DNA from 2 places in the Micrococcus sp. SL257 genome. Region 1 is predicted to be linked to the other one. Evidence: riboswitches for the same ligand, from Rfam matches in the RefSeq annotation. Region 1 holds a riboswitch; the other holds the start of a gene.

Evidence for each region. Region 1 has a riboswitch for S-adenosylmethionine ahead of OVA32_RS03635 (flavin reductase family protein). Riboswitches for the same ligand answer to the same signal wherever they lie in the genome.
Region 2: another riboswitch for S-adenosylmethionine. It lies ahead of OVA32_RS10460 (bifunctional o-acetylhomoserine/o-acetylserine sulfhydrylase); the one in region 1 lies ahead of OVA32_RS03635 (flavin reductase family protein).

What each region holds. Positions count from the first base shown of each region.
Region 1 covers NZ_CP113053.1:768,242-782,539, forward strand. The annotation lists gene OVA32_RS03620 (FMN-binding glutamate synthase family protein) at 1-437, shown strand, start outside; gene OVA32_RS03625 (MFS transporter) at 554-1,774, shown strand; gene OVA32_RS03630 (cold-shock protein) at 1,984-2,187, opposite strand; gene OVA32_RS03635 (flavin reductase family protein) at 2,426-2,950, opposite strand; SAM riboswitch class IV at 3,024-3,143, opposite strand; gene OVA32_RS03640 (hypothetical protein) at 3,336-3,950, shown strand; gene OVA32_RS03645 (RNA-binding S4 domain-containing protein) at 3,998-4,366, opposite strand; gene hisD (histidinol dehydrogenase) at 4,377-5,693, opposite strand; gene OVA32_RS03655 (mechanosensitive ion channel family protein) at 5,829-7,406, shown strand; gene OVA32_RS03660 (universal stress protein) at 7,423-7,959, opposite strand; gene OVA32_RS03665 (MBL fold metallo-hydrolase) at 8,033-8,848, opposite strand; gene OVA32_RS03670 (glutathione S-transferase family protein) at 8,861-10,012, shown strand; gene OVA32_RS03675 (acetoacetate--CoA ligase) at 10,150-12,165, opposite strand; gene OVA32_RS03680 (short-chain fatty acid transporter) at 12,224-13,597, opposite strand; gene OVA32_RS03685 (helix-turn-helix domain-containing protein) at 13,742-14,298, opposite strand, start outside.
Region 2 covers NZ_CP113053.1:2,241,634-2,255,931, forward strand. The annotation lists gene OVA32_RS10395 (deoxyguanosinetriphosphate triphosphohydrolase) at 1-797, opposite strand, end outside; gene dusB (tRNA dihydrouridine synthase DusB) at 790-2,103, opposite strand; gene OVA32_RS10405 (ankyrin repeat domain-containing protein) at 2,223-2,639, opposite strand; gene OVA32_RS10410 (LLM class flavin-dependent oxidoreductase) at 2,779-3,801, shown strand; gene OVA32_RS10415 (hypothetical protein) at 3,798-4,262, shown strand; gene OVA32_RS10420 (MFS transporter) at 4,281-5,111, shown strand; gene OVA32_RS10425 (cation transporter) at 5,119-5,754, opposite strand; gene OVA32_RS10430 (GNAT family N-acetyltransferase) at 5,751-6,887, opposite strand; gene OVA32_RS10435 (glycine--tRNA ligase) at 6,884-8,266, opposite strand; gene OVA32_RS10440 (RNA-binding S4 domain-containing protein) at 8,408-8,650, shown strand; gene OVA32_RS10445 (alpha/beta hydrolase) at 8,703-9,395, opposite strand; gene OVA32_RS10450 (SGNH/GDSL hydrolase family protein) at 9,476-10,369, shown strand; gene metX (homoserine O-acetyltransferase MetX) at 10,445-11,575, opposite strand; gene OVA32_RS10460 (bifunctional o-acetylhomoserine/o-acetylserine sulfhydrylase) at 11,572-12,939, opposite strand; SAM riboswitch class IV at 13,070-13,185, opposite strand; gene OVA32_RS10465 (VOC family protein) at 13,363-13,998, shown strand; gene OVA32_RS10470 (type II CAAX prenyl endopeptidase Rce1 family protein) at 14,017-14,298, opposite strand, start outside.

The DNA.
Region 1 (14,298 bases):
AGGCGGACGCGGACCACTTCGGCGAGCACGCCCGCGTGGACTACCTCACCGAGCGCGACCCCGAGTGGCGCTCCGAGCTGCTGATCCCGGGCCGCAAGGCGGCCGGCGCCCCCGTGCAGGGCTCCCCCATCTCCGGGACGGGCTCCACGCTGGTCGACGCCCGGCGGGCCGAGTCCGTGCCGCTGACCACGTCGCCGATGCCGCGCGTCAGCTCGCTGGGTGAGGGTGAGTCGCTGTCCCCGCACGGCGGCCGTCGTCGGGCCCCGCAGGACCCGGCACCCGCCGCCACCGCCGGCGAGACGCCCACCGACGAGAATGAGGGCCTGCCGGCGGAGGCCGGCGAGCGGCCCGAGCGCCAGGACGGCGAGGAGGTCACCCAGCGGGGGACCACCGGCCGCGTCGAGGGCGAGCACCGCGGCGAGGGCCGCGTCGGCTGACCCGTCCCCGCAGTCACCACCGCTTTCGAGGCGGGAAATCCACCTCACACGACGCCCCCGGGCGCCCATGAGAGAGATTTCCCGCCTCGTCGCGTGAGGGGTCGTAGCCTGGGGCCGTGACCCCGCCCGCCCCCGCCGCTCGCCGCCCCTCCGCGGCCCTGCTGTGGGTGCTGCTGGCGGCCATGGGCGCCGGGCCCCTGTTCAACTACGGCGTCTCCGCCTCCTCCACGGTCGTGATGGAGCGGCTCGACGTCACCTCGGGCCAGCTCGGCACCGTGATGACGGTCGTGTTCGCGGCGGCCGCCGTCACCTCGCTCGGCCTCGGCCGGGCCGCCGACCGCCTGTCCGCCCGCGCACAGCTGAGCATCATCTTCGGCGGCACCGCCGCGGCGCTCGTGCTCGGCGCCGTCGCCCCGTCCCTGCCCGTGCTGTACGCGGCGGCCGCCGTCGCGGGCGTCACGCAGGCCATCTCCAACCCCACCACGAACCGGATCATCCGCACCGTGGTGCCGCCGGAGAGGCGCATCGGGTGGGTCGGGGTGAAGCAGTCCGGCGTGCAGGCGGCCCAGCTGGTCGGCGGCCTGTTCTTCCCGGCCGCGTCCCTCGCCCTCGGCTGGACGGGCGCCGCGCTGGGGGCCGCGGTGCTCATCGGGGCGCTCTGGGTGCTCGCGCTGGTCGCCGCCCCGCCGCTGCCCGGGGCGCCGCCGCCGGCCACCGGCCCCGTCGGCGGGCGACGACGGCGGGACACCTCGCCCCTGCCGGCCACGGTCTGGTTCTTCGCGGCGATCGCGTTCCTCACCGGCCTGGGCATGCAGGCCACGAACACCTACCTGCCGCTGTTCGCCGTCGAGACGCTGGGGATGACGCTCGTGGCCGGCGGCGCCGCGGCGGCCGTGTCCGGGGTGGTCGGGGTGCTCTCCCGGATCGGGTGGAGCCGGCGGATGAGCTCCGGAGACCGGCCCACCACCCTGCTGACCGTGATCTGCTTGGGTGCCGTGGCCGGCGTCGCGGTGTTCCTCGCCGCGGACCTGCTGGACCTGCCGGCCCTGCTGTGGGTGGGCGCCGCGGTGCACGGCCTGACGGTGCTGGGCGCCAACGTGGTGATCAACGCGGGCCTGCTGAGCGAGGTGCCGGCCGAGCGGCTCGGCCGTGCGACCGGGGCGAACTCGATGGGCATGTACGCCGGCTTCGCCCTAGGCCCACTGCTGATGGGCGTGCTGCGCGACGTCACGGGCGACTACCGGGCCGGCTTCGCGCTCGTCGCGCTCGGATATCTGCTGGCCCTGGGCGTGGTGCAGCTGCTGCGTCGCCACGTGGGCCGGCGGGGCGCGGCCTGACGCGCAGGGCCAGGACGAGACCCACCGCGGAGGACCGCGCCTCAGCGACATCACCGCAGTGCTGCCCTGCGGCGATGTCGCAGCGCCGCGGTCGAACGGGTATACGGCGGAGTGCGGCGCAGTGCGCGGCGGGGCGTGCGGAAGCGCACACGACGACGCCCCCGGTCCGTGCGGACCGGGGGCGTCGGAAGCCGTGCGTCAGGCGAAGATCAGAGCTTCGTCACGTTGGCGGCCTGGAGGCCCTTGGGGCCGTCCTGGGTCTCGAACTCGACGCGGTCGTTCTCCTGGAGCTCCTTGAAGCCCCCGCCCTGGATGGCGGAGAAGTGCACGAACACGTCCGCGGAGTTGTCCTCGGGGGCGATGAAGCCGTAGCCCTTCTCAGCGTTGAACCACTTGACAGTACCGACAGCCATGATGGTGTCCTTTCGATGTGCCCCCGCGGTGCGGTGGCGGTGTTGGACCGCGGCCCGGATGTGGGACGCGGGTGAAGCGGCGAGACTGAACCGCTTGCCCAACACTCATCGACGCCGGCGATGCCGGGCTGACGAGCAGTGAAGATGGCGGGATACAGCTTGATCAACTTCAGGCTCCATCATTGCACGGATCTCGCCGACCGGGAACCAGGGGCCCGATTGTTCACCTAGAGTTCGCTCAGAGCGCGCGCAGGCCGTGGAAGAGATTGCGGTGCAGGGCGGCCGGGGGAGCGGCGTCCGTGTGATCCGCGAAGGCCGTCACCTCGAGCAGCACCACCGTGTGGTCGCCCGCCGGGACCTCGGCGTGCACCCGCGTCTCGAGCCAGAGCGAGGAGCCCCCGATCAGCAGGGCGTCGTGCGGGCTGCGGTGCACGTCCAGACCGGCGAAGCGGTCGCCCTCGCGGGAGGCCAGCTGGCGGCACAGCGGCGTCTGGTCCGCCGCGAGCAGGGAGACGCCGATCGCCCCGGCCCGGCGCAGGCGCGGCCAGGTGCGGGAGCTGTTCTGCGCGGAGAAGGACACGAGGGCCGGCTCCCAGGAGATGCCCACGCCGAAGGAGGAGGAGACCATCACCTCGGGGACGCCGTCGGCGAGGCCTGCCAGCGCGACGACCCCGGTGGGGAAGGCCGAGAGGCCGGAGCGGAGGTTGCCGAGGGACAGGTCGGTGTCCCACGTGGCGGTGTGGGGTTCGTGGGTCAGGGTCATGGCGCGCGTCCTCTTCCGATGACTGGCGCGGCTCCGCAGAAGGCGGGAACGCGGATCGCCCGGATCCGCGGAGGCGCGGTACTTGCCCGTCGGGGTGTCCGAGGGGCCGAATCATCACCTGGAGCACCCCACTACTGCGTGAGAGGGTTGCCGTCCCGCCGGCCAGGGCCGTGAATGACGGGAACTCGTGATTCTGGGGATCAGCCTACGGAGGGGTCCGTGGGGTGGTCAAAGCGCGGCGGTCGCGCGGCGTCATCCGAGCTGCCCGATGTGATGCTTGACACACCGCGCATCGCCAGCCAGGATCAAGCCACTCGAGAGGGGGGCTCGAGACCGCAGCCCGCGGCCCCGCAATCGGTTCTCTGAGAGGGATCGGATCATGCGGATGGACATCGAGAAGAAGCGTGCGGCATTGTCGGCCGCCGTGGTCGTCGCGGCTCTCCTCGGTATCGCCATCTCGGGATGCTCCGCTTCCCCGGGCAGCGTCTCCTCCACCGCGAAGGCATCCACCGCTGCGGCGTCCTCCGTCACCGTGACGTCAGCGGCCCCCTCGGCAACCCGGTCGGCCTCCGCCACCGGTTCGTCCGCGTCGTCACCCGCCGGTGAAGAAGCACTCCCCGCCGCGCTGTTCGAGGAGGACGGGATGACGTTGGTCGAGTACACGCGCCGGCATCCGGATGCGGGCTATCTCGACCCGGAGAAGGAGTCCGTCCTGGAGGAGGCGGTCGGGACGGGCACACAGCAGATCACCGTGGACGCTCAACAGGGTGCAGTCCTTCGGGTCATCGTGCTGTGTCCTTCGGATGCCACCGGTGAGACGGAGATCCTGACCTCACGGGGTGGCGGGGGAACGAAGACCTGGATGGCCGGATCGGAGGCGCTGTGCGGCGGCTGGTCGGCGGCGACTCCCCCCGTGGATGAGGCGGGGCCGATGACGTTCACCGTCACGGTGGACAACGACAAGCCGTTCCGGATGGTGCTGACCGCACCCTCCGCATGAGGCCGCCATCACGACGGCGGATGACGGCGCGGGGAGGACTGAGACGCTCAGCGTCGGTCGCGGCCGCGCAGCGCGTCCAGCTGCCGGCGGTCCCGCTTGGTGGGCCGGCCCGCGCCGCGCTCGCGGTACGGCACCGCGAGCAGCTCACGCGGCACGGGCGGCGGGGAGTGGTCCACGTACTGCTGCCGGGCCACGGGGGCGCCCACCCGCTTGGCGATCAGCCCCGTGACCTCGAGGATCCGCTCACCTCCGTCCTGGCGCACCCGCACCCGGTTCCCGACGACGACGGGCGTCGCCGCCTTCACGGGCTCGCCGTCGATGCGCACGTGGCCTGCGCGCACGGCCGCCGTGGCCGCGGACCGGGTCTTGTACAGCCGCACGGCCCACAGCCACGCGTCGATGCGGACGCCGCTCACGCCCGCCCCCTCACGCGAAGCGGGCGCGGATCGCGGCGCCGTGCGCGGGCAGGCGCTCGTCCTCGGCCAGCACGCCGATCCCGTCCGCGACCTCCTTGAGCCCGGTCTCCGTGTAGCGGATGCGCTGCTGCAGGCGCAGGAACGTCACCGTGTTCAGACCGGAGGAGTGCCGGGCCGTCCCCGAGGTGGGGAGCACATGGTTGGACCCGGCCGAGTAGTCGCCCAGCGGCACGGGGGCGTGCGGGCCCACGAACACGGCGCCGGCGTTGCGGATGCGCCCCACGAGGGCCTCGGGGTCGCGCGTCTGGATCTCGAGGTGTTCGGTGGCGTAGCGGTCGGAGACCTCCACGGCCTGGTCCATGTCCCGCACCAGCAGCACGCCGGACTGGGGGCCGGTGAGGGCCTCGCGGATCTGGTCCTCGTGGAACGCCCCGGGCACCTGCGCCTCGATCGCCGCCAGCACGTCCCGGAGCAGGTCCTCGGAGTCCGTGATGAGCACGGAGGCGGCCAGCGGGTCGTGCTCGGACTGGCTGATCAGGTCCGCGGCCACCCAGTCGGCGCGGGCGGTGCCGTCCGCGATCACGGCGATCTCGCTCGGCCCGGCCTCGGCGTCCACGCCGATCACGCCCTGCAGGGCGCGCTTCGCGGCGGCCACGTACACGTTGCCGGGCCCCGTCACCAGGTCGACGGGCGCGCAGAGCCACCCGCCGTCGTCGTCCTGGATGCCGTGCGCCAGCATGGCGACGGCCTGGGCGCCGCCGGCCGCGTAGACCTCGTCCACGCCCAGCAGCGCGCACGCGGCGAGCACGGTGGGGTGGGGCAGGCCGCCGTGGTCCCGCTGCGGGGGCGAGGTCACCGCGAGGCTCCCCACGCCGGCCGCCTGCGCGGGCACCACGTTCATCACCACCGAGGAGGGGTACACGGCGCGGCCGCCGGGCACGTACAGGCCCACGCGGCCCACGGGGGTCCAGTGGTTCTCCACGACGGCGCCCTCGCCGAGCTCGACCGTGGAGTCCTGGGGGTGCTGGGCGTCGTGCACGAGCCGGGCCCGGCGGATCGACTCCTCCAGGGCGGCGCGCACCCGCGGGTCGAGCCCGGCCAGGGCGGCCTCGAGCGCCTCCGCGGGCACGCGCAGGGCCGGCGGACGGACACCGTCGAACCGCTCGGCCAGGTCCAACAGGGTCTGCTCGCCGCCGTGGCGGACCTGCTCGATGATCGGGGCGACCACCGGCACCACGGAGGACACGTCCACGTTCGCCCGCGGGATGATGCGGGACAGGTCCGCGGTGGCGGTGTCGAGCGGGCGCAGGTCGGTGACGGAGAGCACGGATTCCTCCAGGGGGGGCGGCGGCGGGCCGGCGGGACGGGGCGCGACGACGGCCGGGCCCGGACCGCGCGGACGGTCAGGCTCCATTGTGCTCTTCTCCGGGGTGCGTCCGGGGGCGGGTGTCAGACTGTCGTCATGGTCTTCCCCGCGCTGCCCGCCCTCGCGACCCCGCCCCTGCTGACCGCCCTGGACCGCCTCCTGGCGGGCGAGACCGTGCCGTCCGGGGTGGAGGGGGACATCCAGGACGGGGCGGCCGCCACCACCCGGGCCTTCGGCGTGGAATGGGGGACGCTGCTGACCGTGCTGATGGCGTTCGCGATCGGCGCGGCGGTCGTGTACCTGGCCCTGCAGGTGGCACGCGTCGTGCTCGTGCGCCGCCCCGCGTTCCAGCACGGCGCCGCGCGGCTGAGCCTGCCGGCCGCCGTCGCCGCCGGCCTGCTGGCCTCCCGGATCTGGCTCGGGGTCATGGCCGAGGAGCAGACCTGGTACCGGCCGGCGTCGTTCCTGATGCTCATCGCCGTGGCCGCGGCGGGCGCGTGGGCCGCGTGGCGCCTGGTCGGCGTGATCGAGGCGGGGATCCTCGGCCGCTACCAGGAGACCCGCGTCGAGCACCGCCGCGAGCGACGCATCCGCACGCAGACCATCCTGATCCGGCGCATCCTCAACGCGGTGATCGTGGTGGTGGCCGTCGCCGTGGTCCTGCTGGGGGTGCCCGAGGTGCGCTCGCTCGGGGCCGGCCTGCTCGCCTCCGCCGGTGTGATCTCGGTGATCGCCGGCCTGGCCGTGCAGTCCACGCTGACCAACGTGTTCGCCGGCTTCCAGCTCGCCTTCACGGACGCGATCCGGGTGGGCGACGTGGTGGACATGGAGGGCGTGTTCGGCACCGTCGAGGAGATCACCCTGTCCAACGTGGTGCTCAAGCTCTGGGACGGCCGCCGCATGGTCTACCCGTCCTCGCACTTCACCACCCAGCCGTTCGAGAACTGGACGCGGGTGGGCGCCGAGGTCTCCGGCGTCGTGGAGCTGGACGTGGACTGGCGCGTGCCCATGGATGCGCTGCGCGCACGACTCACCCAGCTGCTCGAGTCCACGGACCTGTGGGACGGGCGCGAGCACGCGCTGCAGGTGACCGACGCGACCGGCGGCGTCGTGCGCATCCGCGCCGTGGTCTCCGCCCGCAACTCCGGCGACCTCTGGGACCTGCGCTGCCTCGTGCGCGAGGACCTCGTGGCCTTCCTGCGCCACGAGCACCCCGAGGGCATCGTGGTGCAGCGCATGGTGGACCGGCACCCCGCCCACGACGACGCGGCGCCCGCCTCCGAGGGCTCCGACGCGGCGGCCCGCGGTGGCGACCGGACGGGCGAGCCGGGCCCGGACGGCTCCGGGGTGGCGGCCCGCGAGCCGCGCCCGCGCACCGCGCCGCTGCCGCGCGTCGACGGCGCCGATCCGCGCCCGGACACCCTCACCACACCGCTGACCCGCGTGGGCGACCACTCCGGCCTGTACACCGGCTCGATGACGGCGGTGCAGCGCAACCGCGAACTCGCCGGCCCGGGCGAGGAGGCGTTCGCCGAGCGGCGCGCGCAGCAGGCCAAGCAGGCGGCGGAGGCCGCGGCGGCGGACGAGGCCGGGCGGCGCAGCGGCACCGGCTCCCAGGCGGCCGGCCCCCTCGACGACGCCGTCACGCGCCGCCGTCAGGACGACGAGGACTGAGGCCCGGCGGGAGCGCTCAGCGCTCGAGCGTCGGGTCCCCGGGATCGACGGGCGTGAGCCGACGCCGCTCGGCCATCGGCTCGGACGCGGGCAGGCCGTGGGTGCCCGGGTCCGTCTCGGCGACGTGGCTCACGGCCTCGGGCGTGTGGTCCCCGTACTGCCGGTACTCCTTCACGCACAGCACCGGCTGATCGATCTCCTGCAGCAGCTCGTCCGAGACCGATCCCATGACGAACCTGCCGAAGCCGCCGCGGCGGCGCACGCCGATGACCACGATGGACGGGTCCAGCTCCGCGGCCACGTCCTTCATCTCCTCCACCGTGGACCGGCCACGCGCGTACTGACGGAACTCGGCCGTCACGCCGGATGCGTCCAACCGGGCCTGCACGCCGCGCTGCTGCTCCTCCGTGACGAGGGACTTGGTGCGGTGCTCGCCGCCGGGGCCCGCATTGACCACCACCACGTGCTCGCCGGTGGAGCGGGCGATGTCCAGGGCAGTGTCCAGAGCGGCGTCCGCGGCCTTCGAGGGGGCGTAGCCGACGAGGATGGTCATGGGGTGCCTCCGCGGGGTCGAGGGGACGGGTCTGAGGTCAGCGTAGTGCGGACCGGGCCCGCGGCGGAGGGGCTCAGCCCTCGCGCAGGTGGCGCAGGTGCGCGGCCACCGTCTGGACGGCCACGCGGGCCACGGTGCCGGTGAGGCCGGGGTAGATGCGCGGGGCCAGGTCCTCGGGTGTGATCGTCGCCGCCTCGGTCTCGGGCAGCGCGGCCAGGGCGGCGCGGATCTGCTCCAGGCGGCCCTCGCGGTGGTGCCGGTAGTCGCGGGCGACGACGTCCAGCGGCTCCGGCACGGGCCCGTGCGCAGGCAGCACCGTGAGCGGGCCCGCCGCCTCGAGGCGGCGCAGGCTGGCCAGGTAGTCGGTGAGGGTGCCGTCCGGGTGGTCGAGCATGGTGGTGCCCGAGCCGAGGATGGTGTCGCCCGTGATGACCGCGCCGTGCGCGCCCGCGTCCGGGACGGCGAACGAGTAGGAGTCCGAGGTGTGGCCCGGGGTGTGCCACGCCAGCACCGGGGTGCCGGCGACGTCGATCCGTTCGTCCGGCGTCAGGACGGCGGCCCCGCCGCGGCACCAGTCCGGGTCCGCGGCGCGCACGGGGGCGCCCGTGGCCGCGTGGAACGCGTCCACCCCGCCGGTGTGGTCGGCGTGCCGGTGCGTCACCAGGATGAGCGCGATCCGGCGCCCCTCGGCCGCCGCACGGACGCGCTCGAGGTGGGCGGCGACGTCGTCCTCCGGGCCCGGGTCCACCACGACGGCCGCATCCGAGTCCGGTGCGGCGACCACGTACGTGTTGGTGCCCGCGAGGGTCATCGGGGAGGGGTTCTGGGCGGTCACGCAGCGCACCAGCGGGGCGGGCGTGGGGCCGGGTGTGGCGGTGGTCGTCGTCATAGGCTCGAGTGTATGGAGAACCAGCAGACCGGCCAGGCCGCGGACCGCGGCACCATCGACACGCGCGAGGGACTCACGGGCAACTACGTGCAGTCCGGGGCGGAGTTCACGCGGGACACGAACTACATCGCGGACCGGATCGTGGCGGACCCGGAGGCCGTGCGGGCCCTGCCCGTGGCCGAGCCGTCCACGGTCGGCCGCGTGGGCGGCGGGCTCACCGAGGGGGCCGAGGCGTGGCCCGTCGAGGCGGGCCGCTACCGGCTCGTGGCGGCGCGGGCGTGCCCGTGGGCGAACCGGACGATCATCGTGCGGCGCCTGCTCGGCCTGGAGGACGCGATCTCGCTGGGCACCCCGGGGCCGACCCACGACGAGCGCTCCTGGACCTTCGACCTCGACGAGGGCGGGAAGGACCCCGTGCTCGGCACCGAGCGGATCCAGGAGAACTACTTCACGCGGTTCCCCGACTACCCGCGGGGCATCACGGTGCCGGCGATCGTGGACGTGCCGACGGGCGGCGTCGTGACCAACGACTACCCGCAGATCACCCTCGACCTCTCGACGGAGTGGACCGCGTTCCACCGCGACGGCGCCCCGCAGCTGATCCCCGACGCCGGGCCGGAGCGGGACGAGATGTTCGAGGTGATCGAGCGCGTGTTCAACGAGGTGAACAACGGCGTGTACCGGTGTGGCTTCGCGGGCTCGCAGGAGGCGTACGACGCTGCGTACGAGCGGCTGTGGACCGCGATGGACTGGCTCGAGGAGCGCCTGACGACGCGCCGCTTCCTGATGGGGGAGCGGATCACCGAGGCCGACGTGCGGCTGTTCACCACGCTGGTGCGGTTCGACCCCGTGTACCACGGGCACTTCAAGTGCAACCGGAACAGGTTGACCGAGATGCCGGCGCTGTGGGGCTACGCGCGCGACCTGTTCCAGACCCCGGGCTTCGGCGACACGATCGACTTCGCGCAGATCAAGGAGCACTACTACGTGGTGCACGAGGACATCAACCCGACGGGCATCGTGTCCGCGGGCCCGGAGCTGGCGAGCTGGCTGAGCGAGCACGGGCGTGAGGCGTTCGGCGGGGACCCGTGGGGCGGCGGCACCGCACCCGGGCCCGTGCGCGAGGGCGAGCGCGTGGACCCGGAGCACACGCCGCTGCGGTGAGGTCGCTCGGCCCGGCCCGCAACGCGGGTTGAGTTATCGAGGGTGGCGCGGCTGAACACCCGCGATAACTCAACCCGCGTTGCCAGAACTCGATAATTCTGGCTGGGGGTGCGCGACGACGTCGGCGTCCCCGGAGTTCAGCGGCGGTAGGGGGACGTGTGGATGCCCTGTTCTCGCGCTACGTTCGAGGCCCACCCCAGATACCAGTCGAGCACGTCCACCGACTCGGCCGCCGCCCGGTTAACGGATTCTGGGGAACCACCCTGTACGACGCGTTTGATCGGCACTTCCATGAGTTTGCCCGTGCGAGTACGAGGGACGTCGGGGGCCAGGATCACCTCGTCCGGGACGTACCGTGGAGACAAATCTGTTCGAATCTTGCGAATAATCTCGGCTCTGAGCTCTTCATCCCCAGGTGCCCCCTCTCCCGGAACCACGAAGAGTGGCATGTAGTACCCGCCTTGGCCCAACTCAGCGCCGATGACCATGGAGGCGGCAACACCCGGCACAGAGTCGACGATCTGCGTAATATCAGAGGACCCCATCCGGATGCCACCGCGGTTGATCGTCGAGTCCGACCGTCCGTGGATGACGAATCCGCCGCCCGGGATCTTGGTCGCCCAATCGCCCTGCCGCCACATTCCCGGGATATCGGCGAAGTAGGCGTCATGCAGGCGGCTGCCGTCGTCATCGGCCCAGAATCGGACAGGCATCGAAGGCATTGGCTCCCGGACGACTAGTTCACCGAACTCGCCCTCGATGCTGTGTCCGTTCTCGTCCACGATATCGGCTGCGACGCCGAGATACGGGGCCATGAGCTCCCCCTGGTAAACCGGGCAAAAGGGATTCGACCCGATGATCCCGGTGCATACATCCGTTCCCCCTGAATCGGACCCGAGACGCATGTCAGGGTTGATATTGGCATACAGCCAGGCCCATGTGGAGTCAGGTAGTGGCGAGCCCGACGAGAACAAGAATCGGATCTCGGACAAATCTGCCTTGAGGAATTCAGTAGCCCCGGACCGCTCGAGTAGCGAAAAGAGAGCTGCGCCGGCTCCAAGAACGCTGACATGTTCCGATGCGCAAAGCCGGAGGGTTTGCGCCGCGTCCGGATAAGTGGGGGATCCGTCGTAGGTCACTACGGTCGCGCCGCGGGAGAGTGTGTTCACAGCGAGATTCCACATAACCCAGGTCGTGGCTGCAGGGAAGTACACGCGGTCGTCGGCGCCAATGTCGAATTGTAGTCCGTTGGCCTTCAGCATCTCCAAGGTGATGCCTCCGTGCGAGTGGACGATTCCCTTTGGGGCCCCCGTTGTTCCAGATGAATAGAGGATCCATAAATCGTGGGAAAAATCCACCCGTTCAAACGTTGGTTCTTTCTCATCCGCGACAATGTCATTCCACGATGTCGTGGGAATGGAGAGATGTTTCTTGAGGTCAGGGACGCCAGCGTGGCGGTCGACAAGCACGTGGTGCTCAACGGTGGGCAGAGACTCGAGCAGCTGTGGCAGGACGGGGATGGAATCACGATAGGAGCCGTTGTAGTGGTAGCCGTCGCCTGTGATGAGGACTCGTGGTTCGATCTGTGAGAAACGTTCCCTGATTCCAGGCACGCCGAAGTCAGGGTTAACGACAGACCACAACGCCCCAATGCTCGCTGTAGCGAGGAGGGCGATGATCGCCTCGGGGGAGTTTGGCAACACAGCGCAGACGCGGTCACCAGGGCGCACGCCGATCCTTCGTAGCCAGGCGGCAGCCGCGCCCACCTGGCCGCGGAGTTGGGCCCACGTCCAACTACGACGACGACCCGTCTCGTCTAGTCCCACCAGCGCCTCTTTCGCTGGGGAGCTGTCTGCGAAACGCAAGATGTTCTCCGCGTAATTCAATTTCGCGCCGGGAAACCACTCTGTGTCAGATATCGAGGATCCCGTCCGGACAGGTCCGGGGCCCCGATGTCCGACGACGTCGAAGTAGCTCCAAACGGACTCCCAGAAGTCGTCGAGATGGAGCACGCTCCAGGCGTGGAGGCTCACGTAGTCGTCCTGTTCAATGTTATGCATTCCAGTCGTCCATGCACGAAAACGGTGGAGTTCGGAATTGGCGGTCATCTCCGGCGTAGGAGTCCAAAGCCGGTGTCGGTTCGATGCGGTCATGGTGACTTCCTTCGTGGGTCGGAAATGTGGACGGGAGAAGGGGTAACACCCGGGCCCTTCACCAACCCAGCAGCGGGGCGATAGCGAAGATTGAGCCGCAGATGACAATCAGGACGAACATGGCCGTCATACAGAACCCCCAGATGTCCTTAAGCTGAAGGCCAGACAAGCCAAGAGCGGGGAGGACGAAGAACGGCTGCAGAAGGTTGGTCGTCATGTCACCAACGGAGACGGCATTAACGATCATCGCAGCGGAAATATCCATTCCAGCCGTGGCCTCGAGCATGACGGGCCCTTGCAGTTGCCATTGGCCGCCGGCCGATGGGACGAAGATGTTGAGCAGCATCGCGGAGATGTACGTGAGGACGGGCATCGTCTGCTCCGTCGCGATGGATGCGAACCAGCCCCCGATCGTCTGAATGAGGCCGGCTCCACCCATCATCCCGATGATTCCTGCATAGAAGGGAAATTGGAGGACGATCCCGGAGGCCGCGCCGATGCCATCCGTAATGCATTCTGCATAGCGTGTGGGGCTGCCGTGGAGCGCGATTCCAACGATCAGGAAGGCAAAGTTGATGATGTTGAGTTCGAGGTTGAAGCCGTTCTCTAGAAAGTAGAGCACGATGGCCGTCAGGCCGCCGCAGGCAATCAAATAAGCGAGAATGCGGCTGTGGTCCAATCTTTCTGCTATTGTTGTGGATGGGGTTTGCTCCTCTTTTGGGTCGTCGGGTGACGAGGATGTCGGAGTTGGGGTCGGATCCGAGCCCTTCGTCCGTCCCTGAGCTCCAAACGGCACTACCTCTCCTGGCCGAGGGGCCATAATCATGAAAGCGATGACCACGCCGATAAAGCCGAGAATGGCACACAGGATCATCGTCGGGCTGAATAGAGTCTGGGTTACGGGAATAAGGCCGATCTCATCTTCAAGAGAGTGGCCGGGCGTGTTCACCAGCAGTGGCGCGGTCAGCGTCAGAGAGATCGGCTGACTTGCGATCACAGCGGCATATGACCCTGCGATGAGCAGCCGGAAGTCCGCCGCGTCTAGACGTTTCGCGATGGCGATGGCGACCAGGGTGCCCCCTACAAATCCGAGACCCCAGCTGATGAACCCCATAACTGCTGAGACTGTCATGGTCAGGGCGAGTGCCGAACGCTGCGTGCCCGGGATTGCGGCGAGGCGGTCAAGCGCGCGATTGACGACAGGGGCTTTAGCTAGGGCATACCCGGTGACCAGGATCAGGACCATCTGCATGCCGAAGGCAAGGAAGCTCCAGAATCCCGAGTACCAGTATTGGGTCATCTTTGGGAAAGATTGATGCCCGAGGGTCATCCCCATGAGCAGGGTGAGGAGGGTCAGAATGAGTGCGAAGATGAACGCGCTCGGGAGATACCGTTCCACGAGTGCGTTCAGCCCGCGAGAGATGGTGCGCATGAGATGTCCTCTGGCCGACGATATCAGAATGTGATGGGCGTCACGTTGTGTGGAAGCATCTCAAAGCCGATCCCTGCCCTGCAATGGAAGTCCTACAGGATGTTGAAGCGGGTTTTGTGGGATTCACAAGTCCGAATCGGATCCTCAGTCGCCCTTCCTGCGTGCTGCCAACTCGATTGCCCAGGCAAGGGCTATCAGACCGTCCAGGTCCCGCATGTTGGTGCCCGTGAGTTCTTCTAGGCGCGCAGCCCGGTACCGCAACGTGTTCGGGTGGCAGTGCAGGGATTCCGCAGCCGTGGAGAAGTTGAAGTGGTGGGCCGCGAGGGTCCGGAACGAATCCAAGAGCGTCGACCGGCTCGCTTCAGGGGCTGCCCACAGACGGTGGAAGCGTTCCATGTAGTGCCGCGTCAAGGGGCATTCTGAACTAGCCGCGATCCGCCATGAAACGTCGCTCAACGTATGGGTTCCAGGGTGCCGTGCGGGTGATGTGTCGGCCACTGCCCTAGCGAGTGCTATTGAGTTGTGAAGCTCAGGCACGGGGGCGAGCTCGCCAAAGGATACGGACGCCCCCGGTGGAGCCGTGAAACGTCGCCCCACCACTCCTTCAACGCGTCCGTGCTGGACGACGCAGAGTCCTTGGCCGGGACCGATGAGTTTGCTAATTGATTCGCGAAGCTGGTGGTCCTGCCCGAGCTGACCGT
Region 2 (14,298 bases), 1.0 Mb from region 1:
ACGCCGTCCTCGACGTCGTGCACGGAGTAGGAGATGTCGTCCGCGAGGTCCATGACCTGGGCCTCCATGGACGTGCGCGTGCCGGACACCCCGGCGCGGAACCAGCGGAACACGGGCAGGTCGTCCTCGTAGACGCCGAACTTGCGCGAACGCGTGCCGTCGGGGCGCAGCGGGGCGTCCTCACGGGTCCACGGGTACTTGCATGCGGCGTCGAGGGCGGCGCGCGTGAGGTTCAGGCCCGCGGAGGAGCCGTCCGCGAAGAGCTTCTTCTGCTCGAGGCGGGCCAGCAGGCGCAGGGTCTGGGCGTTGCCCTCGAAGCCGCCGACGTCCTCGCTGAGCGCGTCGAGCGCCTTCTCCCCGTTGTGCCCGAAGGGCGGGTGGCCGAGGTCGTGGGACAGGCAGGCGGTGTCCACGAGGTCGGGGTCGCAGCCCAGCGACCGGCCGAGCTCACGCCCCACCTGCGCCACCTCGAGCGAGTGCGTCAGGCGGGTGCGGGCGAAGTCGTCCGCGTCCGGGGCGACCACCTGGGTCTTGGCCCCCAGCCGGCGCAGGCCCGCGGAGTGCAGCACGCGGGCACGATCCCGCTCGAAGTCCGAGCGGTACGAGGACTTGGGCGGCTCGGGCAGCCACCGCTCCCGGTCCCACGGCGTGTAGCCGGGGGTCTGCACGGCGCGGCCGGCATACGGGGGCCGGCCCTCGGGGCCGAACAGCACCGGCTGGTGGGCGGCGCCGGTCCAGGGCGACGACGGCGCGGCGGGCACTCCGGCGGCGGGCTCCGGCGTCGTGGGCTCAGCCACCGGAGACGTCCAGCTCGGCGGCCGCGATCATGGCCTGCTGCTCGGCATTGAGCTCGCGGGAGTCGAGCCAGCCGTCCGGCAGGTGCGGGCGCTTGGGGGCGCCGGCCCGGCCGCGCGGGCCCTCGGCGGCCTCGCCCGGGTAGGGCTGGTCCCGGTCCACGCGGGCGAGGATCTCGCGCAGCGTGGCCAGGTCCGGGACGGTCGCCAGGGCGGTGCGGATCTCCGAGCCCACGGGGTAGCCCTTGAAGTACCAGGCCACGTGCTTGCGGATGTCCCGTAGCGCCTTGAGCTCGTCGCCGCCGAAGGTGTCCACGAGCAGCTCGGCGTGGCGGTACAGCGTGTCCGCGACCATGCCCAGGGTCGGGTGGAACCGGTCCTGGCGGCCCTCGAACGCGGCCTGCAGATCCCCGAACAGCCAGGGCCTTCCCTGGCAGCCGCGGCCGATCACGACGCCGTCCACGCCCGTGCGCTCGACCATCGCGATGGCGTCCTCCGCGGACCAGATGTCGCCGTTGCCGAGCACGGGGATGTCCGGCAGGGCCTCGCGCAGCCGGGCGATGTCGTCCCACACGGCGGTCCCCGAGTAGAACTGGCGGGTGGTGCGGCCGTGGAGGGCGACGGCGGCGACGCCGAGGTCGCGGGCCGTGCGGCCGGCGTCGAGGAAGGTCAGGTGGTCCTCGTCGATGCCGCGACGCATCTTCACGGTCACCGGGATGTCCTTCTTGGCCGCCTCGGTGACGGCGGCCTTCACGATCGAGGCGAACAGCTCCGACTTCCACGGCAGGGCCGAGCCGCCGCCGCGGCGGGTCACCTTGGGCACGGGGCAGCCGAAGTTCATGTCGATGTGGTCGCAGCGGTCCTCCTCGACCAGCATCCGCACCGCCGCGCCGGTGGTGACCGGGTCCACGGAGTAGAGCTGCACGGAGCGGGGCACCTCGTCCGGGTCGTGCTGGATGATCCGCATCGACTCGGGCTTCCGCTCGACCAGCGCGCGGGCCGTGACCATCTCGTTGACGTAGAGGCCGCCACCGTACTCGCGGCACAGGCGGCGGAACGCCGTGTTGGTGATGCCGGCCATCGGGGCGAGCACCACGGGGACGTCGATGGTCAGCGGCCCCAGCCGCAGCGGGGGCAGGGCCAGGCGGTCCGTCGTCGGGGCGGGGTGGCGGGCCTCGTGGAGCTGATCGTCGTCGGTGATGCGGCGGCCCGCACCGGCGGACTTGGCGTAGTGCGCTGCGTGGGGGTCGACGACGTCGGGGGCGCCGTCGACCGCCGCCGCGGCGGGGAGGGTGTGGGAAGAAGTCATGTCGGACCCCATTCTTCCATTCCGCCCGGCACCCGCGTCACCGTGCCCCACGACGAGGCCCGCTGGGAGGCGATCGCAGAGGCACCCCGCCGGGACGGGCAGACCGTCCTCCCGGCGGGTCAGGCCTCCGACGCCGGCGCCGCGTCCCCGCCGTCGAGCACCGCCAGCAGGTCAGCACCGGCGAACATCTGAGCGGTCTGACGCGCCGAGGGGGTGCCCGCGTCCGGGTCCGCACCGGCCGCGAGCAGATGCCGCATCGAGGCGACATCCCGTTTGAACGTGGCGCAGGTCAGGGCGCGCTGGCCGCGATCGTTGGCGTGCTCGATCTCGGCGCCGGCCTCGATCAGCATCGCCACCGTGTCCGGGTGCTCGTGATAGGCGGCGAGCGTGAGGAAGGAGTCGCCCGCGTGGTTGCGCAGGCGCGTGCTCACCCCGGCGTCCAGGTACGCCTTCAGCTGGGCCGTGTCCCCGTCACGCGCCATGTCGAAGAGCCGGTTCGCCAGCTCGATGTCCTTCTCGCTCCACTGCTCACTCATGCCCGCCAGTATGGCGGACGCCGCGACGATCGACCGCTCCGCAGCGACATCTCCGCGGGTCTGCCCGCAGGTGATGTCGCCGGCCGGCGGTCAGACGAGCACCGGGAACAGCCCCGCCCGCCCCGCGGTTGCACCCGGCATGACCCGCAAGCACCTCGGCTTCCTCAACTTCGGCCACTGGATCCACCGTCCCGGCGCCGAACCGGACGCGCGGCAGGCCCTCGACGACGTCGTCGCCATGGCCGTGGCCGCCGAGGACGCCGGGCTCGACGGCGCCTGGCTGCGCGTCCACCACTTCCAGCGGATGTTCTCCTCGCCGTTCCCGATCCTCGCCGCGATGGCCGCCCGCACCGAGCGGATCAGCCTCGGCACCGGCGTGATCGACCTGCGGTATGAGAACCCCCTGTACATGGCCGAGGCCGCGGCCACCACGGACCTCATCTCCGGCGGCCGGCTCGAGCTCGGCGTCTCCCGCGGCTCACCCGAGGCCGCCCTCGACGGCCAGGCGCAGTTCGGCTACGCCCTCGACGAGGGGCAGACCTGGGCCGACGTGACCCGAGAGCGCGGACGCCGGTTCCTCTCGGCCGTGCGCGGCGAGGGCATCGCGACGCCGGACCTCACCTCCGGCTGGGCGCACAGCTCGCAGCCGCTGCGGATCGAGCCGCACTCCCCCGGGCTCGCGGACCGCATCTGGTGGGGGTCCGGCTCCGTGGGCTCGGTGGCCGGCGCCGCCACGGACGGCTACAACATGCTCTCCTCCACCCTGCTCCTGCAGGACGACGGCCGCCCCTTCCACGTCCAGCAGGCCGACCAGATCGCGCGCTACCGGGAGGCCTTCGCCGCGGCCGGCCACGCCGGTCCGGGCCGCACGGCGGTCACGCGCTCCGCGTTCGTCATCCAGGACCGGGAGGACGAGCTGTACTTCGGCCGGGAGCGGGCCTCGCGCGACTCCTCCGGCATGCTCGAGGGCGGCGCCGCCCGCTCCGGCCCGACCTATGCCGGGTCCGCCGAGGAGGTCGCGGAGAAGCTCGCCGCCGACGACGCCGTCGCCGCCGCCGACTGGGTCCTGTTCGCCAACCCCAACCAGCTCGGGGTCGAGTACAACGCGAAGATCTTCGCCGGCTGGGCGGAGGTCTGGCGCCTGCTCGGCTGGGATGCATGAGCGAGGCCCCGCCGCACGTTCCGGCCGCCGACGGGTTCACCCGAGCCCGTCGCGCGCGCTGGGCCGTCACCGCCGCCTTCGCGACGAACGGCGCCCTGCTCGGCGCGCTCATCCCGCACTACCCGGAGGCCAAGGCCGCGTTCGGCCTGGACCCGGCCGCGTTCGGCCTGCTCGTCATCGCGCTCGCCGTGGACGGCACGCTCGCCGGGCCCCTGCCCGCCCCGATCCTGCGCCGGTTCGGCGCCCGCCGCGTCATGCTCGCCGGCAGCGTGGCCATCGCCCTGCTCACGACGGCGGCCGGTCTCGTCCTCGACGCCGCCGGGGCGGGCGCGGGGGCCGGGCACGGTGCGGGCACGGCCGCGGCCTGGCTGCTGTGGGTCTTCGCGGGCCTCGTCGTGGCCTCGGGCGTGCTCGACGCCGTCGTGGACACCGCCCAGAACGCGCAGGGCCTGCAGGTGTAGACCCGGCTGGCCCGGCCCGTGCTCACGACCATGCACGCCGGCTGGAGCCTCGGAGCGGCCGCTGGTGCCGGGCTCGGTGCGGCGGTCATCACCGTGGGCGGCCCCGCGGCCCTGCACCTGGGGCTCAACGGCGCCGTGTGCGTCGCGGTACTGCTGGGGGTCCGGCGCCTGTTCCTGGCGGAGGCTCCCGTGGACTCGGCGTCCGCCCGCGGCGCCGCGGATCAGTCACCCGCACCGTCGGAGACGTCCACGCCGCCTGCCCCGGCCGCCCAAGCCCTCCCCCGCCGCGCCGCCGTGGCCGTGCTCGTCCCCGCCGTGGTGATCGCGATGGCCGGGTTCGGCGTGGAGGAGTTCGGCAACGCGTGGGCCACCCTGTTCCTGATCACGGAGCGCGGCCTGGATCCGGCCGCGGCGGTGCTCGGCGCGTCGACGCTGCTGGGCGCGCAGTTCGTCGGACGCCTCGCGGGCGACCGAACCCTCACCGCCCTGGGACGCCGCGGGGCGCTGACGGCGGGGCTGGGCGCCATCGTCGTGGGGCTGGGGCTGGCCCTGGCGCCGCTGCCCGAGCCGGTGGCCGTGCCTGCCGCGTTCGCGGGGCTGGCCCTGGCGGGGCTCGGCTGCGCCGTGGTGGTGCCCGTGGCCTATGCGCTCGGCGACGAGGCGCCCGGGCTCCGGCCGCAGACCGGGCTGGCGGTGACGAGCTGGTGCATGCGGCTGGCCGGGGTTGGGCTCAGCCCGGCGGTCGGGGCGCTGGCCGGCGCCGTCGGTCTTGCACCGGCGCTGACGGTGTTCCTGGGCCTGGCCGCCGTCGGGGCGGTGCTCGCCGCCCGGCTGCCCGCCGCCCCGTAGGAACCGCTCAGTCGTCGTCGACCTCGCCGGCGAGGGCCTGGGCCGCCAGGTGCTCCTCGGTCGCGGCCTCCCAGATCTCCTTGGCGGCGGAGCCGTTGAGCAGCACGAGAAGCACGCCCACGATGATGTCCGCCCAGCCCGACGCCGTCAGCACCGTGATCCCGGACAGGGCGATCAGCACGACGCCGGCCACGAGGTCGTTGCGCGCCGCGAGCCAGGCCGCCCGGGTGAGGGAGCCGCCGTCGACGCGGACGCGGGCCAGCAGGACCACGCACACGATGTTCACGAGGAGCGAGCCGACGGCCGCCCCCAGCAGCACGCCCGCGGCCGGCGGCTCGGGGTCGCCGATCTTCGTGGCCGCCATGACGAGCGCCGCCACGGCCGGCAGCACGATGATCCCGGCCATGACCTTGCCGATGACCGCCTGCCGGGCCGCCGTCCACCCGAGCGCCACGAAGATCAGCAGGTTGACGGCGAAGTCCTCGAAGAAGTCGACGGAGTCCGCCACGAGGGCCACCGAGCCGATCCCCACCGCCAGGATGATCTCGACCACCAGGTAGGCGCCGTTGAGCAGGGCCACCGCCAGGACGGTGCCCCGCAGGGTGCGGGTGCGCCGGCGGTCCGCTACGGCCGCCCGGTTCACGCGCCCGGCGCGTCGTCCACGAACACGTACGTGTCCACCAGCGTCCGCGCCGCGTTGCCGCCGATGAGCCCGTCCACGATCCGCTCCAGCGGGGCCATCGCCTCGTCCACCTCGATCTGCACGGGGTACTGGGCCACGAGCAGGGCGAGCAGGTCGGCCACGGCCTGCAGCGCGTCCTCCTCCCCCAGCTCCGGATCCCAGCCCACGAGCACATCGGCCGGCGCGTCCTGGCGCTCCGGGGTGTAGGACACCGCGAACGCGCGGATGCGCCCGCCCTCGGCCTTCGGCGCGTCGCGGAGCACGACGGCGCCCGCGGCCCCGGTGGCCGGGCCCAGCAGCAGCTGCTGGGCGGCCCCGACGCTCAGGGTCGACGGGTCCCACGCGTGCACGGCGTCATAGAACGCGGCGACCGCCTGCGTCAGCTCGACGGAGCCGGTCGAGGCCTCCTCGAGGACCACGCCGTCCGGGTGCTCCTCCCCGCGCACATCCGGCAGGCCGATGGCCCCCGGGGCGATCGCGACGCGGCGGGAGCGCTGCACGGGGGTGAAGCCCTGGGCCACGAGGAACGCCTCGGTGCCGGCGGCCAGTGCGGCGGTCTGGGACCGCACGGCCTCCGTGTCCACGGGCGGGCGGCCCGTCGCACCGTCGGCCTCGGTCTGCGGGTCGGCGCCGGCCACGCCGGGCACCAGGGCGTCCTTGGCGAACCGGGCCTTCAGGGCCGTCGTCGGGATGGTGCCGGCGGCATGCGCCTCCGCGGCGAGCCCCCGCAGGGCCGCCACGAGCGCCCGGCCGATGCCCCGGCGCCGCTCGGCGGCCGCGGTCTCGACGTACAGCCACAGCCGCCGCGGGTGCACGGACGAGGCGTAGACGACGCCGGCCGCCACCGGCACGCCGGCGTCCTCGGCCACGAGCGCGCGGCGCCAGGGCCGTTCCGCGTCCTCGGCGAGCATCGCCCGGTCCTGGTGCTGCTGCGCGTTGGCCGGGTCGCCCCACACCTCGAGCAGGGCCAGGTCGTCCCCGGGCCGCCAGGGACGCAGCACGATCTCCCCGTCGGCGACCGCGGCGGAGTCGAACAGCGCGCCGCCGTCGTCATGCCCCGCGGCCCCGGCCGCTCCCGTCACGTCCCCGCTCACTTGACCAGGCGCTCCAGCAGGTAGGACTTCACCTGGGACAGCGCCACGCGCTCCTGGGCCATGGTGTCCCGCTCGCGGATGGTCACGGCCTGGTCCTCGAGGGTGTCGAAGTCCACGGTGATGCAGAACGGGGTGCCGATCTCGTCCTGGCGGCGGTAGCGACGGCCGATCGCGCCGGAGTCGTCCGTCTCGATGTTCCAGAGGGTGCGCAGCTCCGCCGCGAGGGACTGGGTGGCCGGCTGCAGCTCGGGCTTCTTCGACAGCGGGAGCACGGCGGCCTTGACCGGGGCCAGGCGCGGGTCCAGCTTGAGCACGGTGCGCACGTCCACGCCGCCCTTGGCGTTCGGGGCCTCGTCCTCGGCATAGGCGTCCACGAGGAACGCCATCATGGCGCGGGTCAGGCCGAAGGACGGCTCGATCACGTACGGGGTGTAGTGCTCGTTGTTCGCCTGGTCGAAGTACTGCATCTTCGTGCCGGAGTGCGTCGTGTGCTGGCCCAGGTCGTAGTCGGTGCGGTTCGCGATGCCCATCAGCTCGCCCCAGCCGTCGCCGCCGGTGAAGCCGAAGTCGTACTCGAGGTCGATGGTGCCGTCCGAATAGTGCGCACGGTCCTCCGCGGGCACGTCGAGGCGGCGCAGGTGCGCGGGGTCGATGCCGAGGTCGATGAACCAGTCCCAGCAGTCCTCGACCCAGCGGTCGAAGTGCTGCTTCGCCTCGGCCGGCGGCACGAAGTACTCGATCTCCATCTGCTCGAACTCGCGGGTGCGGAAGATGAAGTTGCCCGGGGTGATCTCGTTGCGGAACGCCTTGCCGATCTGGCCGATGCCGAACGGCGGCTTCTTCCGGGCCGCGCCCAGCACGTTGAGGAAGTTCACGAAGATGCCCTGCGCCGTCTCCGGGCGCATGTAGTGCAGGCCCTCCTCGTTGTCCACGGGGCCGAGGTAGGTCTTGACCAGGCCCGAGAACAGCTGCGGCTCGGTCCAGGCGCCCTGGGTGCCGCAGTCCGGGCACACGATCTCGGCCATGCCCTCGGCCGGCCGGCCCTTCTTGGCCTCGAACGCCTCGAGCAGGTGGTCCTGGCGGTGGCGCCTGTGGCACTGGGTGCACTCCACGAGCGGGTCGGTGAAGGTCTCGACGTGGCCGGAGGCCTCCCACACCGCGCGCGGCAGGATGATGGAGGAGTCCAGGCCCACCATGTCCTCACGGGAGCGCACGAAGGTCTTCCACCACTCGGCCTTGATGTTCTCCTTCAGCTCCACGCCCAGGGGCCCGTAGTCCCACGCGGAGCGCGAACCGCCGTAGATCTCACCGGCCTGGAACACGAAGCCTCGGCGCTTGGCGAGGTTGATGACGTTGTCCAGCGGGGACTTGGCAGCCATGGGGGCATCACTTCCGTACTCATCGGCGGGGCGGGAGGGGATCACGACGACGACGGCACCCGGCCGCCTTCGACGCGGCGGGCCCGTTCCGGCGCGGCGCGCCGGTCGATCCCGTCCAGCCTACCGGCCATGATGGACACCATGACCGAGACGAACGCACCCGACGCCCAGCCCCTGCCCATCCGTGACGAGTCCATCCGCCTCGGCCAGGCGCTCAAGCTCGCCTCCCTCGTGGACGACGGGGCCATGGCCCGCGACGTCGTCACCGACGGGCTCGTCACCGTCAACGGCGCGGTGGAGACGCGCCGCGGCGCCCAGCTGCACGACGGGGACGTCGTCGAGTTCGCCGGCGAGGCGTTCGTCGTCCAGGCCGGGCAGGCCTGAGCCGACGCCCCGTCGGGCGGCCGCGGCGCCGTCGTCGAGCGTGTCCGGTGCGTCAGCCGCGGGGCGGCACCATGTGGGCGAGGTACTCCTTCACGTGGCCCAGCTCCTGCTCGTTGATCGCGTGGCCGAGCCCGGCATAGACGATCTTCATGAGGTCCACGTGGGCGTTCAGCCAGGCATGGGTCTCCTCGACCCGGGGCTCGGAGATGATCGGGTCCTCCTGGCCGCGGCCCCAGAAGACCTTCGGTCGGACGCGGGCGACGTCGTCGTCGCGGGTGAACAGCTCGCGCAGCCGCGGCTCGGTGAGCTCCGGGTCCACCACGAAGCCGGACAGCGCCACGGTGCACGCGTAGGCCTCCGGGTCCAGGCGCAGCAGCGACGTGGCCATCGCCATGCCCTGCGAGAAGCCGAGCAGGGAGACGGTGCGGAAGTCCCCGCGCACCGCCTGCACCCAGGCGTGCAGGGCCTCGACGGCCTCGCGGACCGGCTCGGCGGTGGAGCCCAGCTCGCCCGTGACGGGGTCCTGGGAGAGCGGGAACCAGGCGTGGGAGCCCGGCTGCAGGGGCAGGGGCGCGCGCACGGCGGCCACCGTGACGTGCTCGGGCAGGTGCGGGACGAGGCCGAACAGGTCGTCCTCGTTCGCGCCGTAGCCGTGCAGGACGATCAGCAGGTCCTCGGTGCGCTCGCCCTCGGGGCGGGACCAGCGGACGACGGGCTCGACGGCGGGGGTGGGGTTCGCGTTCACGTCCGCCAGCCTAGCGAGCGGCGCGGTCGGCCCCTCCCGGAGGTTGACCCCTCCCGCGCGATGCGGGCAGAATCCTACCCGTGGGTAACCCATCCTCCTCCCAGCCTCCGCACGCCTCCGACGCGACCCCGGTCGACGACCCCGCCGCCCATCCGTGGCGCCGCTACGTCGCCATCGGGGACTCGTTCTCCGAGGGCATCGGCGACCCGGACCCGGACCGTCCCGGCTACCACCGCGGCTGGGCCGACCGCCTGGCCGAGGAGCTCTCCCGCCTGACGCCGCCCGGCGAGGACCTGGCCTACGCCAACCTGGCGGTCCGCGGGAAGCTGCTGGACCAGATCGCCGAGGACCAGGTGGAGCCGGCGCTCGCCCTGCGGCCGGACCTCATCAGCGTCTGCGCAGGCGGCAACGACATCCTGCGCGGCGCGGACCCGGACGAGATCGCGGTCCGGTTGGACGCCGTCGTCGAGCGTCTGGCCTCCGACGGCGCCACCGTGCTGCTGTTCAACGCGACCGACGTGAAGGGCACGCCCGTCATCGGCCGCATCCGCGGCACCGTGGCGATCTACAACGAGAACGTGCGCACCATCGCGCTGCGGCACGACGCGCTGGTGCCGGACATGTGGTCGCTCAAGGACCTCGCCCGGCGGGAGATGTGGGCCGAGGACCGCCTGCACTTCTCTGCGCTCGGCCACCACACGATCGCCGCGATGGTGCTGGACACCCTCGGCGTGGAGCACGGCCTCGAGCACCTGCGCCTCTCCCCGCCGGCGCCGCGCACGTGGCGCGCGGCCCGCGCGTCGGACGCCGCATGGGTGCGCACGCACCTGGCGCCGTGGGTGGTCCGCCGCCTCCGCGGCGTCTCCTCCGGCGACGGCGTCACGGCCAAGCGCCCCGTCCCCGAGCCGCTCTTCGGCGCGCCGATGCCGCAGGGCTCGGACCACACCGAGCCGCTGGACATCGTCGAGCCCTGAGCCCGGCCGGCGGGGACCGGTGGCCGTTTCCCGAACGACAGTGCCGCGACACGCCGCCGTTTCCCGAACGAAAGTTCAGAGGGCGAGGGTGCGCTTGAGCGTGTCGGCCACCTGGCCGTATTCGGTGAGGAAGCCGTCGTGGCCGATGGGCGAGGCGATCGTGTGCACCGGCGGCCGCGCGGGCAGCGCCGCCGCGAGCGCCTCGGACTCGGCCGGCAGGTAGAGCCGGTCCGAGTCGACGGCGGCCACGAACGCCCGGCCCCGGTAGTCCGCGAGCGCCGCCGCCACGCCGCCGCGCCCGCGCCCGACGTCGTGGCCCATGAGGGCCTCGGTGACCACGAGGTAGGAGTTCGCGTCGAACCGGTCGGTGAGCTTGGCCGCCTGGTGGTCCAGGTAGGACTCCACGGCGTAGCGCCCGCGCCCGCCCGGCACCCCGACGACGGCGCCGAACGGGTCCTCGATGCCCTGCGGTTCCCGGCCGAACCGCTGGCCGAGCTCGCCCGCCGTGCGGTAGGTGGTGTGGGCGATGCGCCGGGCGATGCCCAGGCCGGCCACGGGGCCGGGGCCGGGGTAGTAGTCGCCGCCCTGGAAGTCCGGGTCGAGGCGGATGGCCGCGGTCTGCGCCTGGCCCCACGCGATCTGGTCGGCGGAGGAGGCCGCGGTGGCGGCCAGCACGCCCACCCCGGCGACGCGCGCGGGGTGGGTCGCGGCCCACTCGAGGGCGCGGGCCCCGCCCATCGATCCGCCGATCACGGCACGCCAGGCGCCGATCCCGAGGTGGTCGGCCAGGCGCCGCTCGGCCTCGACCGCGTCCCGCAGCGTGAGGAACGGGAACCGGGAGCCCCAGGGCCGCCCGTCGGGCGCGGGCGTCGAGGGCCCGGTGGAGCCGTGGCAGCCGCCGATCATGGCGGGGGCGACCACGAACCACCGGTCCGTGTCCACGGCGCGGCCCGGGCCGACGAGGGCGTCCCACCAGCCCGGCGTCGGGTCCTCCTCGTGCGCGGCCACGTGCGCGTCGCCGGTGAGGGCGTGCAGCACGAGCACGGCGTTGGCGCCGTCGGCGGCGAGGGTGCCCCAGGTCTCGTAGGCCAGCTCGACGTCGGGCAGCAGCCCGCCGGTCTCGGTGCGCAGCTCGCCGACCCGCAGACGGTGGCGGCCGCCGCGGGGCAGCGCGGTGCGCGACGGACGCGTGGCGACGGCGGTCATGCCCGCTCCCCCGCGTCGTCGTCGCCGCGGCGGGCGGCGGCCGCGAAGCCGCGTTCGAGGTCGGCGAGGATGTCCTCGATGTCCTCCACGCCGAGCGAGAGCCGCACCAGGCCGGGGGTGACGCCGGCGGCGCGCTGCTCGTCGTCGGTGAGCTGGGAGTGGGTGGTGGAGGCCGGGTGCACCACGAGCGAGCGGACGTCGCCGATGTTGGCCACGTGGTGGTGCAGGGTGAGCCCGTCCACGAACGCGGCCCCGGCCTCGCGGCCGCCCGCGATCTCGAAGGAGACGAACGCGCCCGCGCCCTTCGGCAGGTAGCGCTGGGCCCGCTCGTGCCACGGGCTGGACTCCAGGCCGGCGTAGACCACGTGCTCGACGTCGTCGCGGCCCTCCAGCCAGCGCGCCACCGCGGCCGCGTTGGCCACCTGCCGCTCCATGCGCAGGGACAGGGTCTCCAGGCCGAGGTTCACCAGGAACGCGTTGAACGGGGAGATGGCCGAGCCGTAGTCGCGCAGCAGCTGCACGCGCGCCTTGAGGATGAAGGCCAGGTTGGCGCCGAGCGGCGAGCCCACCCCGAGGTCCCGCGCGTAGACGAGGCCGTGGTACGACTCGTCCGGCTCGTTGAAGCCGGGGTACCGCTCGGCGTGCTGCGCGTAGTCGAACGTGCCGGCGTCGACGATCACGCCCGCGATGGCCGCGGCGTGCCCGCCGAGGTACTTCGTGGCGGAGTGGGTGACGACGTCGGCGCCGTGCTCGATGGGCCGCAGCAGGTACGGGGTGGCCAGCGTGTTGTCCACGATCAGCGGCACGCCGGCCTCGTGGGCGGCGTCGGCGACGGCGCGCACGTCCAGGACGTCCCCGCGCGGGTTGCCGAGGGTCTCGCCGAAGAACGCCGTGGTGTTCGGCCGGACGGCGGCGCGCCAGGACTCGAGGTCGTCCGGGTCGGTCACGAACGTCGTCTCGACGCCGACCTTGGCGAGGGTGTGCTTGAACAGGTTCTGCGTGCCGCCGTAGAGGCTGGCCGAGGCGACCACGTGGTCGCCGGCGCCGGCGAGGTTGAGGATCGCGAACGTCGTCGCCGCCTGACCGGAGGCCAGCAGCAGCGCGCCCACACCGCCCTCGAGCGCGGCGATCTTCTCCTCCACCGGGCCCTGCGTCGGGTTGCCGATGCGGGTGTAGAGCGGGTCGAGGTCCTTGAGCGCGAACCGGTCCGCGGCCACCTGGGCGGACGGGAAGTCGTACGAGGTGGTCTGGAAGATCGGCAGGGCGGTCGCACCGAAGGCGTGCTGGCCGACGGCGACGCCCGCGTGGACCTGCGCGGTGGAGAAGCCCCAGGCGTCGGGGGTCGGGGTGGTCTGGTCGGTCATGGCGGACCCTCCTGAGGGGTTCAGGGGCCGGACCCGGCCGCCCCGCCCGCCGGCCGACGTGCCGATCCGGGAACCGGCGTCGTCGAGGTGCCGGAGATGACCCGGCGCCGTCGAGAGGGGCCGTGGGATCGGCCCGCGCTTGCCGGCGTCCGTTGTGGGGCCGGCCTGGTCGTCACCCGGGGCACCCCACCGCGGAAGGAGGGTTGCCGGTCAGCATGCCGGGGCCTGTTGCTGACTCTCGTGACCGTGCCTCCGAGTGTAGCCCGCCGCCCCGCCACGATTTCGTCACGCGTGTCACCCGCGGATACGCTCTCCGCACGGGGCGCCCGACCCGTCAAGGGCTCGACGCCCCGCGACTCGCACCAGGTCAACCCCCGGGGCAGCCCGGGAACGGAGAGGAACAGCGCAGTGCACACCTGTCGCATGGACCACGTGTCCTACGCCGCCGGCCCCGAGGGCCTGGACGCCACGGTCGCCCGCATCGCCGAGACGCTGGGCATCGAGCGGATCAAGGGCGGTGTCCACCCCCGCTTCGGCACGCAGAACGCCCTGTTCCCCATGGCGGGCAGGCAGTATCTGGAGGTCGTCGAGGCCCTGGACCACCCGGCCTCCCTCAGCGCGCCGTTCGGCCAGCTCGTGCGCGCCCGCACCGAGCAGGGCGGCGGCTGGATGAGCTGGGCGGTGGCCACCCCGGACATCGGCCGGTTCGAGCGCCGCCTCGGCCGTGAGGCCGTCCCCGGCAACCGTCGCTTCCCGGACGGCCGGGAGCTGTCCTGGCGGCAGATCGGCGTCAAGGGAACCCTCGCGGACCCGCAGCTGCCGTTCATCCTGCGCTGGGCCGACGGTCAGGAGGACATGCACCCCTCGCAGGCGGCCGAGCCGCAGGCCACCATCGAGCGCCTGAACATCGCCGGCTCCCCCGAGCGCCTCGCCGAGTGGCTCGGCGACGACGAGGACGGCCAGGTCCAGGACGTGAACATCGAGTACGTCGCGCCCTCCGGCACCCCGGGCATCGTCTCGGTCACCTTCCGCACCCCGAAGGGCGAGGTCACGCTCTGAGCGCGGGGGCGGGGCCGCTCAGCCGAGCAGCCCCGCCCGCGCCAGCAGCGGGTAGCCGACGAACCCGACGGCGTCCAGCAGCGCGTGCGCGATGACCAGCGGCATCACCCGGCGCACCCGCAGGAACACGAGCACGAACACCACGCCCATCAGGGCGTTGCCCACGCCCGGCCCGATCCCCTGGTACAGGTGGTACGCCCCGCGCAGCAGCGCGAGGGCGAGCACGACGACCGCCACGCGGGTCGGCAGGTACAGCCCCTCGGCGCTCACCCACGACGACGGCACGGCCGGCGCCGGATC